DNA from 3 places in the Alsobacter sp. R-9 genome. Region 3 is predicted to be linked to each of the others. Evidence: predicted binding sites of a transcription regulator. Region 3 holds the regulator's gene; each other region holds the start of a gene.
The links. Region 3 encodes LexA, which represses DNA repair genes until DNA is damaged. Its sites were predicted from a motif close to TGTTCNNNNTGTGTTCNG; they were not measured.
Positions count from the first base shown of each region.

Region 1 (3,413 bases), 130 kb from region 3:
CCCTTGAGGTACCGGCCGGTGAGGGAGCGCTTGTCGGCGAGGATCTCCTGCGGCGTGCCCTGCGCGACGATCTGCCCACCGTGGATGCCGGCGCCGGGGCCCACGTCCACCACGTAGTCGGCCTGCAGGATGGCGTCCTCGTCGTGCTCGACCACGATGACGCTGTTGCCGAGGTCGCGCAGCCGCTTCAGCGTCTGCAGCAGGCGCTCGTTGTCGCGCTGGTGCAGGCCGATGGAGGGCTCGTCGAGCACGTAGAGCACGCCGGTGAGGCCGGAGCCGATCTGCGAGGCGAGGCGGATGCGCTGGCTCTCGCCGCCGGACAGCGTGCCGGAGGCGCGCGACAAAGTGAGGTAGTCGAGGCCGACGTCGAGCAGGAAGGAGAGGCGCTCGCGGATCTCCTTGAGAATGCGGCCGGCGATCTCCTGCTGCTTGGGGTCGAGTGACGCAGGCAGGTCGCCGAACCAGCGGTGCGCCTCGCGCACCGAGAGCCGCGCCACGCCGCCGATGTGCTCGCCGGCGATCTTCACCGCCAGCGCCTCGGGCTTCAGCCGGTGCCCGCCGCAGGCGGCGCAGGGCGTCTCGGACATGAAGCGGCCGATCTCCTCGCGCGCCCAGTCGCTCTCCGTCTCCTTCCACCGCCGCTCGAGGTTGCGCACCACGCCCTCGAAGGGCTTGTTGACCTCGTAGGCGCGCAGGCCGTCGTCGTAGGAGAAGCGGACCTTCTCGTCGCCCGTGCCGTAGAGGATGACGTCCTTCGCCTTCTGCGGCAGGTCGGCCCACTTCACGGTGAGCTTGAAGCCGAAGTGCTGGCCCAGCGCCGCCAGCGTCTGCCCGTAGTAGGGCGAGGTGGAGCGCGCCCACGGCGCGACGGCGCCGCCGCGCAGCGTCAGCGTCTCGTCCGGCACCACCAGCATCGGGTCGATGGCCATCTCGTGGCCGAGGCCGTCGCAGGAGGGGCAGGCTCCGAAGGGGTTGTTGAAGGAGAACAGCCGTGGCTCGATCTCGGGGATCGTGAAGCCGGAGACCGGGCAGGCGAACTTCTGCGAGAAGATGAGCCGGCGCGCCTCGCCCTTGTCCGTCTTCTCGTCGGCGAATTCGATTACGGCGATGCCGTCGGCCAGTTCCAGCGCCGTCTCGAAGCTCTCGGCGAGGCGCGAGCCGATGTCGCCGCGCACGACGATGCGGTCCACCACCACGTCGATGTCGTGCTTGAGCTTCTTGTCGAGCGCCGGCGCGTCGGCGATCTCGTGGAAGGCACCGTCGATCTTGACGCGCTGGAAGCCGCGCTTCTGGAAATCGGCGAGCTCCTTGCGGTACTCGCCCTTGCGCCCGCGCACCACCGGGGCGAGCAGGAACAGGCGGGTCTTCTCGGGCAGCGCGAGCACGCGGTCGACCATCTGCGAGACGGTCTGGCTCTCGATGGGCAGGCCGGTGGCCGGCGAGTAGGGGATGCCGACGCGCGCCCACAGCAGGCGCATGTAGTCGTAGATCTCGGTCACCGTGCCGACGGTGGAGCGCGGGTTCTTCGAGGTCGTCTTCTGCTCGATCGAGATCGCCGGAGACAGGCCGTCGATCTGGTCGACGTCCGGCTTCTGCATCATCTCGAGGAACTGGCGGGCGTAGGCCGACAGGCTCTCCACGTAGCGCCGCTGGCCCTCGGCATAGATGGTGTCGAAGGCGAGCGAGGACTTGCCCGAGCCCGAGAGCCCGGTGAACACCACCAGCCTGTCGCGCGGGATCACGAGGTCGACGTTCTTCAGGTTGTGTTCGCGCGCCCCGCGAATGGCGATGACGCGGGTGTCCCCGGGACGCGCGGCCCGGTCGAAGAGGTCGTCGATGGATGCCATGTCGGTCTCTGGATGATCGGCGCGGGCGATGGCGCGGCGGCGGCAGCTGCCCTGGCCCGGCCGCCATGCCCATCGGCATTACCTAGTGCGACACGGGACGCGACAACAGGGCAAACCGTCACTTGCTCGTGTAGCAGCCGGGTGATAAGAACACAACAGGAACAAACGGGACCTCGGCCGGTGGGCCGCTGTGGATAACCCGGCAGTGGATAACCGGGGCGCGGGGGCCTGCACGCCGTCCCCGACCTGTATTGTGTCGACCGATTTTCCAGGAAAGCGTCAGGAGAGCGTCATGGCTGGCAGCGTCAACAAGGTGATCCTGGTGGGCAATCTCGGGCGGGACCCCGAGGTGCGCCGCCTCGGCAGCGGCGAGCCGGTCGTCAACTTCAGCGTCGCCACCTCCGAGACGTGGCGCGACAAGGCCAGCGGCGAGCGCAAGGAGCGCACCGAGTGGCACAACGTCGTCATCTTCAACGAGAACCTCGCCCGCGTGGCCGAGCAGTTCCTGAAGAAGGGGTCGAAGGTCTACATCGAGGGCCAGCTGCAGACCCGCAAGTTCACGGACAAGACGGGCGCCGAGCGCAGCACGACGGAGGTGGTGCTGCAGCGCTACCGCGGCGAACTCACGCTCCTCGACGGCCGCGGCCAGGGCGGCGGCGACGACGACTACGGCGGCATGTCCGGCGGGCGCAGCATGGGCGGCGGCAGCGGCGGCGGGGACTTCGGCCGCTCCTCGCCCATGGAGCGGCGCCCGGCCCCGGCCTCGAGCCGCCCGGCGGGCGACCTCGACGACGACATCCCGTTCTGAGGACGCTGGCGCCGGGCATCGATCCCGGAGCGGCAGGCCTCGCCGGAACGCGTTCCCCCTGAAGCACGCCGGCAATGGCGCGCCGGCGCATCGATGGTTGTCGGGAAGCGATTCCTCTCCCCCTTGTGGGGAGGTGTCGGGGGTGGGGTTCTGTCGACGGCCGCGCGCCTCACCGGTCGGTGGGTGGCCCGTTGCACCGGCCTACACCTTCTTGCATCGACCCCCACCCTCAATCCCTCCCCACAAGGGGGAGGGAGGCTGCAAACCGCCCGGCATATTGCGTTGGCGCGCGAAAGCGGTTCGGGTGACGACCCCGTGGGGCGTCCTGCCGGTGAGGGCCGTGGGGCGCCATGCCGGAGCGGCCCTGCGGCGCCCGCGCGGTGAACGCTCGCCCGCCCCTTGATCCCCCGCCGTGTCATGGCATCCTTCCGTCATGCGCGAAAACGCGCCGCCGGCCCCCGAACGGCGTCCATGAGGAGAGGAGATGGCCATGAGCGAGGGGCGGGGCGTGGAGATCGCCGGCGAGGCGCCGGGCGCCGGTACGGACGGCACGGCGGCCCTGCGGCCCGATCCGGTCATCCGGCGGATCACCCGCCAGGACGTGGCCGAGGCCTTTGCCGCGGGGCTGCGGGACTTCCAGGCCCAGCCCGTCTACGGGCTCTTCTTCGGGGGCATCTACGCCGTCGGCGGACTGGTGATGCTGCTCGCCACCGCATCGTGGGGGCTGCTCTACCTCGTCTATCCGCTGGCGGCGGGCT
Region 1 is NZ_JBTSWJ010000002.1:446,249-449,661, forward strand. It holds gene uvrA (excinuclease ABC subunit UvrA) at 1-1,847, opposite strand, end outside; gene ssb (single-stranded DNA-binding protein) at 2,140-2,655, shown strand; gene ACX9GQ_RS04820 (DUF2189 domain-containing protein) at 3,146-3,413, shown strand, end outside.
Region 1: uvrA (excinuclease ABC subunit UvrA) is a predicted target of LexA. The motif match lies at 1,994-2,011, and genes of this name have one in related genera.

Region 2 (3,413 bases), on a different contig from region 3:
CCCTCGTTCGAGGGCAGCACCCCGTCGGCGACGAGGAAGGACGACGCCCGCAGGTGGTCGGCGATGACGCGGTGGCTCGCCTTCTGCGGGCTGTCCGGATCAACCCCCGTCGCCTCGGCGACGGCGCGGATCAGGCCGCGCATGAGATCGGTCTCGTAGTTGTCGTGCGTGCCCTGCAGCACCGCGGAGATGCGCTCGAGCCCCATGCCGGTGTCGATCGAGGGCTTGGGCAGCGTGATGCGCTCACCCGGGCCCAACTGCTCGAACTGCATGAAGACGAGGTTCCAGATCTCGATGAACCGGTCGCCGTCCGCGTCGGGAGAACCCGGGGGACCGCCCGGGATGTGGTCACCGTGGTCGTAGAAGATCTCGGAACAGGGACCGCATGGGCCTGTGTCGCCCATGGCCCAGAAATTGTCCGAGGTCGGGATGCGGACGATCTTGCTGTCCGGCAGGCCGGCGATCTTTTTCCAGAGCCCGTGCGCCTCGTCATCCTCGTGGTAGACCGTCACCATGAGACGGTCCTTCGGCAGGCCGAACTCGCGGGTCACGAGATTCCAGGCGAGCTCGATCGCGCGGTCCTTGAAGTAGTCGCCGAACGAGAAGTTGCCCAGCATCTCGAAGAAGGTGTGGTGGCGGGCCGTGTACCCGACATTGTCGAGGTCGTTGTGCTTGCCGCCCGCGCGCACGCACTTCTGCGACGTCGCCGCGGTCGAGTAAGGCCGCTTCTCGATGCCCGTGAAGACGTTCTTGAACTGCACCATCCCCGCATTGGTGAACATCAGCGTGGGGTCATTGCGCGGAACGAGCGGGCTCGAGGCCACGACCTCGTGGCCGTTGCGGGCAAAGTAGTCGAGAAAGGTGGAACGGATCTCGTTGACGCCACTCATCAGGCCGGCACTCGCTCGCGACAGCGGGGGCCGCGGCGCCGGAAAGCCCCGCGCCGCGCCCCCTCGGGGACGGAATGAGGCTTTGTAGTGGTGCGGGTCCGGGAAGTCGAGACGTTGCAGATGGTTGGGCGGGCCTTTCGCCCCAAGAGCGCCCGCCACGACCCTGCGCCGGGGCGCCGGGGCGCGTAAGGCCCGGTCGGCCGCCGCGTGCAGGGCTCACCCGGTGGTCAGTTGCGCATGGCGCCAGCGTCGAGCCGTTGTCGAAGGCCGTTGACAAGAACGGCGGGCCGAGGCCCGCCGTCAAAACGCTGCCGACCGAATGGCCTCGCCTCAGGCCTCTCCCTCGTCGAGGTCCTCGGCGGAGGGATTGATGTTGTCGAGGATCCTGTCGGCAAGGAGGCCGGCATTCTGGCGGATCTGCGCCTCGATACGGTTGGCGATGTCGGGGTTCTGCTTGAGGAAGCCCTTGGCGTTCTCGCGGCCCTGCCCAAGACGCTGGCTGTCGTAGGAAAACCACGCGCCCGACTTCTCGACGATGCCGGCCTTGACGCCGAGGTCGATGAGTTCGCCCGTCTTCGAGACGCCCTCGCCGTACATGATGTCGAACTCGACCTGCTTGAATGGCGGCGCAACCTTGTTCTTCACCACCTTCACGCGCGTCGTGTTTCCAATGACCTCCTCGCGGTCCTTGATGGACCCGACGCGGCGGATGTCGAGACGGACGGAGGCGTAGAACTTCAACGCGTTGCCGCCGGTGGTCGTCTCCGGCGAACCGTACATCACACCGATCTTCATGCGGATCTGGTTGATGAAGATGACCATCGTGTTCGAGCGGGAGATCGACGCCGTCAACTTGCGCAGCGCCTGGCTCATCAGGCGCGCCTGGAGGCCCGGCTGCACCTCGCCCATTTCACCCTCGATCTCGGCCCGCGGCACGAGGGCTGCCACCGAGTCGATGACGAGCACGTCGATGGCGCCGGAGCGGACCAGCGTGTCGGCGATTTCCAGCGCCTGCTCGCCCGTGTCGGGCTGGGAGATCAGCAGGTCCTCGAGGTTCACGCCCAGCTTGCGGGCATAGACCGGGTCGAGCGCGTGCTCGGCGTCGATGAAGCCGCACACGCCGCCCTTCTTCTGCGCCTCGGCCACCGTGTGCAGCGCCAGCGTGGTCTTGCCCGACGACTCCGGCCCGTAGATCTCGATGATCCGGCCCCGCGGCAGCCCGCCGACGCCGAGAGCGATGTCGAGACCGAGCGAGCCCGTCGACACCGTCTCGATCTCGACCGCCTTCTCGTTCTTGCCGAGACGCATGATCGAGCCCTTGCCGAAGGCGCGCTCGATCTGGGAGAGCGCGGCGTCCAGGGCCTTGGCCTTGTCCATGGATTGTCCTTCGACGAGTCGGAGCGTGGGTTGGGACATCGAACGGGGGTCCTTATGGCAGGGGTCGGAGCGAAGCTCAACACGGGATTGCCATGAGGATGGTCACGCTTTGTTCCGCCTGGCAAGTTCTTTTTTTGTTCACGCTTCACGGGTAGTCACGTCGCTGAAAAGACCAGAGAAATTCAAACCGGCTTCGTCCCGGCGATGCGCTGCAATGTAGAGTTGCGCGAACGTCCGGTCGAGTACGCGGGACGGACCAGACGTCCCGCACCGGCCGCGTCGATTCGGGAGGTCGAGCCGGCAGCCTCTGCTCAGCCCAGCGCGCCCTTCACCGCCTCGATCAGCTGCTTCAGCGTGAAGGGCTTGGGCAGGAAGGCGAACTCCTCGCCCTCCGGCAGGTTCTTGCTGAAGGCTTCCTCGGCATAGCCCGAGACGAAGATGATCTTGGCCTTCGTACCCCCGCGGCGCAGCTCGCCCAGCAGCGTCGGCCCGTCCATCTCCGGCATCACCACGTCGGACACGATCAGGTCGATAGGCCCTTCGTGCTCCGCCACGACCCGCAGGGCTTCGACGCCGGAGGCGGCCTCGAGCACCGTGTAGCCGCGCTGCTGCAGGGCCCGCGCACCGAAGGCCCGCACGGCGTCCTCGTCCTCCACGAGGAGCACCGTGCCGTTGCCGGTCATGTCGCGCGTCGGCGGGGCAGCCGGCACCGTGGGCTCGGCCTTGCCGCCCGCTGGGGCAGCCGGCGGCTGGGCCGGGGCCTCGGGTTCCTGCGCCTCGCCGGCGTAGCGCGGCAGGTAGATGCGGAAGGTCGTGCCCTTCCCGACCTCGCTGTCGCAGAAGATGAACCCTTCCACCTGCTTGACGAACCCGTAGACCATCGAGAGGCCGAGGCCCGTCCCCTTCCCCACCTCCTTGGTGGTGAAGAACGGCTGGAAGATCTTGTCGATGATCTCCGGAGGGATGCCGGAACCGGTGTCCTTCACCTCCACGAGCACGTAGTCGGCCGCGGGCATGGGCTCCTCGCCCAGCGCCTCGGCCTCGGCCGCGGTCACGTTCGCGGTGCGCAGCGTGATCTTGCCGCCCTCGGGCATGGCGTCGCGCGCGTTCACGGCGAGGTTGATGATCACCTGCTCGAACTGGGTG
Region 2 is NZ_JBTSWJ010000011.1:83,114-86,526, forward strand. It holds gene alaS (alanine--tRNA ligase) at 1-890, opposite strand, end outside; gene recA (recombinase RecA) at 1,221-2,306, opposite strand; gene cckA (cell cycle histidine kinase CckA) at 2,579-3,413, opposite strand, start outside.
Region 2: recA (recombinase RecA) is a predicted target of LexA. The motif match lies at 2,392-2,409, and genes of this name have one in related genera.

Region 3 (3,413 bases):
TCGAGACCTGGAACGCGATGGGACTGCGCGGCACCGGCTCGCAGGACGTGGAGATCGCCGACCTCTTCGTCCCCGAGGCGATGACGCTGGCCGTGTCGGCGCTGAGGGGCGGGGCGACGCCGGGGAGCGCCGTGAACCCCGGTCCGCTCTACCGCCTGCCGGTCTTCGCCCTCTTTCCGTACGTGCTCTCGGGCATCGCGCTCGGCAACGCGCAGGGCTGTCTCGACGATTACCTCTCCATCGCGCGAAAGCGGGTGTCGACCTACAACGGCGCCCAGCTCGGGGAATTCCAGTCCACGCAGATCCGGGTCGCGATGGCGGCCGCCAAGATCGACGCCGCACGGCTGCTCATGCGCCGCACCTGCATCGATGCGATGGACGACGCAGCACGCGGTCGGGTTCCGCCGCTGGAGGAGAAGGTGCGCTACCGCCGGGACGGCGCCTTCAGCGTCAATCTCTGCACGGAAGCCGTGGACCTGGTGTTCGGCGCGGCCGGCGCCGGCGGCCTGTCGATGAAGGGCGCGTTGCAGCGGCAGTTCCGCGACGCGCATGCGGTCAACGCGCACATCGCCTTCAGCTTCGACGCCGCGGGCGCCAACTATGGCCGGGTCGCCCTCGGCCTGCCGTCCGAAAACCCGACCCTCTGAGGCGAGCCATGTCAGCATCCGCTTCGGCGCCTGCCGCCGTGCCGCCCGCGCCGTCCTTCGACCCGCGCGACTTCCGGCGTGCCCTCGGGCACTACGGGACGGGGGTGACCATCGTCACGGCGAGGGGGGCCGACGGTCGCATTGCCGGCCTCACCTGCAACTCCTTCGCGTCGGTGTCCCTCAATCCGCCCCTCGTGCTGTGGAGCCTGCTCATCCACTCGCCGAGCCTGAAGGTGTTCCAGGAGGCCAGCCACTTCGCGGTCAACGTGCTTGCCGAAGACCAGCAGGAGCTTGCCGGCGTGTTCGCCCGCTCCGGGGTCGACAAGTTCGAGGGGGTGCCGTGGTCTGACGGCCTCGGCGGCGCCCCCGTGCTGGACGCTGTCGCGGCGACGTTCGAGTGCCGCAACGCCTACCGCTACTACGGCGGTGATCACATCATCTTCATGGGAGAGGTCGAGCGCTATGCAAAGCGGGACGTCGAGCCGCTGCTCTTCGTGAAGGGACGGTTCGGAACGTTCGCCGATGCCGGCTGACCTCGCGCCCGCGTCGACGAACGTCGGTTCGGGCGCACGTCCGCGACGGATGTCCGCCGAACGGCGGCGCGCCGACATCGTGGCAAGGGCGGCGGTGGTGTTTGCCGAGCACGGATTCGGCACCGGAACGCGCGAACTTGCCGCCGCCATCGGCGTCACGCAGCCGCTGCTCTACCGGTACTTTCCCAGCAAGGACGACCTCGTCCGCGAGGTCTACGAGCATGTGTACCTGCGACGCTGGGACCCCGGCTGGGAGGACATGATCAGCGACCGATCCGTGGCGCTGCGCCAGCGCCTCGTGGCGTTCTACGAGGCCTATACGGCCACGATCTTTTCCCGCGACTGGATCAGGATCTACCTCCTCGCCGGCCTCGCGGGGATCGACCTCAACCGGCGCTACATCGGCCAGGTCGAGGAGCGCCTCCTCGGGCCGATCGCCCGGGAGACGCGCAGCGACCTCGGCCGACCCGACCGTCCGCCGACCGCGTCGGAACTCGAGCATGTCTGGCTGCTGCACGGCGGCATCTTCTATTCCGGCGTGCGGGTCCATGTGTTCGGACAAACCCCGCACGTCCCCACGGCCCAACTGGTTTCGGAGGCCGTGGACACATTCCTCGCCGGTGCGCGACGGCAGTTTGCTGCCGACTGACCGCGGTCTCGGCGAACGCCCGGCATCGCCCCGAGTCAGTACCGGCGCAGAAGGCTGACCAGCTTGCCCTGGATGCGCACGCGGTCAGGCCCGAGGACCCGCGTCTCGTAGGCCGGATTGGCCGCTTCCAGCGCAATCGAGGAGCCGCGGCGGCGCAGGCGCTTGAGGGTCGCCTCCTCGTCGTCGATCAGGGCGACGACGATGTCGCCCGTGTCCGCGCTGTCCTGGCGGCGGATCACCACGGTGTCGCCGTCGAGGATGCCAGCCTCGACCATCGAATCACCGCGCACCTCGAGGGCGAAATGGTCGCCGGTGCCGAGCATGTCCGGCGGCATCGCGATCGTGTGGCTCCGGGACTGGATGGCCGAGATCGGCGTGCCGGCCGCGATGCGGCCCATGACGGGAATGGAGACGGGGGAGTCGGCCTCCCCATGTGATGCGGTGACCTTCGGCCTGATCTTGCCGAGATTCCCCTCGATCACGCTCGGCTGGAAACGTCCGCGCGGAACCCCGTTCGGCACCGACTGCTCGGGAAGCTTGACCACCTCGATCGCTCGCGCGCGGTTCGGCAGTCGCCGGATGAACCCGCGCTCCTCGAGAGCCATGATGAGCCGGTGGATCCCTGACTTGGACTTGAGGTCGAGCGCCTCCTTCATCTCGTCGAAGGAGGGCGGCACCCCGTCCTCGCGCAGCCGCTCGTGGATCAGGAGAAGGAGTTCATGCTGCTTCCGGGTGAGCATCCGCGTTCGGCCTCGCTAGGGTGGTCGAGCCGACATCCGACTCGCCGCAAACAAACCACGAACAAAACATACATGTTCGCGCTGTGTTCGGCAATCGTGCGCTTGCGCTCTCGCTAGAAGCGCAGGATGCGACAGGCCTCGCCGGCCTTCGCGGCCGGGGCGTGGGGCGGGCGGATGATCAGCGCCTGGGCCTGTGCCAGGAGACGCAGCATGGAACTGTCCTGCCGGCCGAACGGCGTGGCGACCCGCCGGCCGTCCGGACCTTCCGAGATGCTCGCGCGGAGGTAATCCTGGCGCATGTCGTTCGCCGGCAGGTCCGCACCGAGGATCGCGGCCTCCGACCGGTCCGCCCCGGCATCCGCATCTCCGGCGAGAGCCCGCAGGAGCGGCAGCAGGAAGAGCTGGGCGCACACGATCGAGGAGACCGGGTTCCCCGGTAGCCCGAGGATGCCCATGGTCCCCAGCTGGCCGAAGATCAGCGGCTTGCCCGGCCGCATGGCGATGCGCCAGAAGCCGAGCGTCATGCCGCGTTGTGTGAGCGCCGACTGGACGAGATCGTGGTCGCCGACCGACGCGCCGCCGAGGGTGACGAGAACGTCGGCGCGCGCCGCCTCTGCAGCGGTGATCGCGGCCGCCAGCGACGCGAAATCGTCCGTGGCGATGCCGAGGTCGATCGGCTCCCCGCCGGCCTCCACCACCATGCCGGCGACCGCATACACGTTGGACGCGACGATCTGGTCGGGCCGCATGGCTTCGCCCGGCCGCACAAGCTCGTCGCCCGTCGCCAGGACCGCGACACGCGGGCGACGGCGCACCGGGACCGTGGCATGACCCATCGCGGCCG
Region 3 is NZ_JBTSWJ010000002.1:580,389-583,801, reverse strand. It holds gene ACX9GQ_RS05455 (acyl-CoA dehydrogenase family protein) at 1-647, shown strand, start outside; gene ACX9GQ_RS05450 (flavin reductase family protein) at 656-1,180, shown strand; gene ACX9GQ_RS05445 (TetR/AcrR family transcriptional regulator) at 1,170-1,829, shown strand; gene lexA (transcriptional repressor LexA) at 1,865-2,569, opposite strand; gene ACX9GQ_RS05435 (molybdopterin molybdotransferase MoeA) at 2,683-3,413, opposite strand, start outside.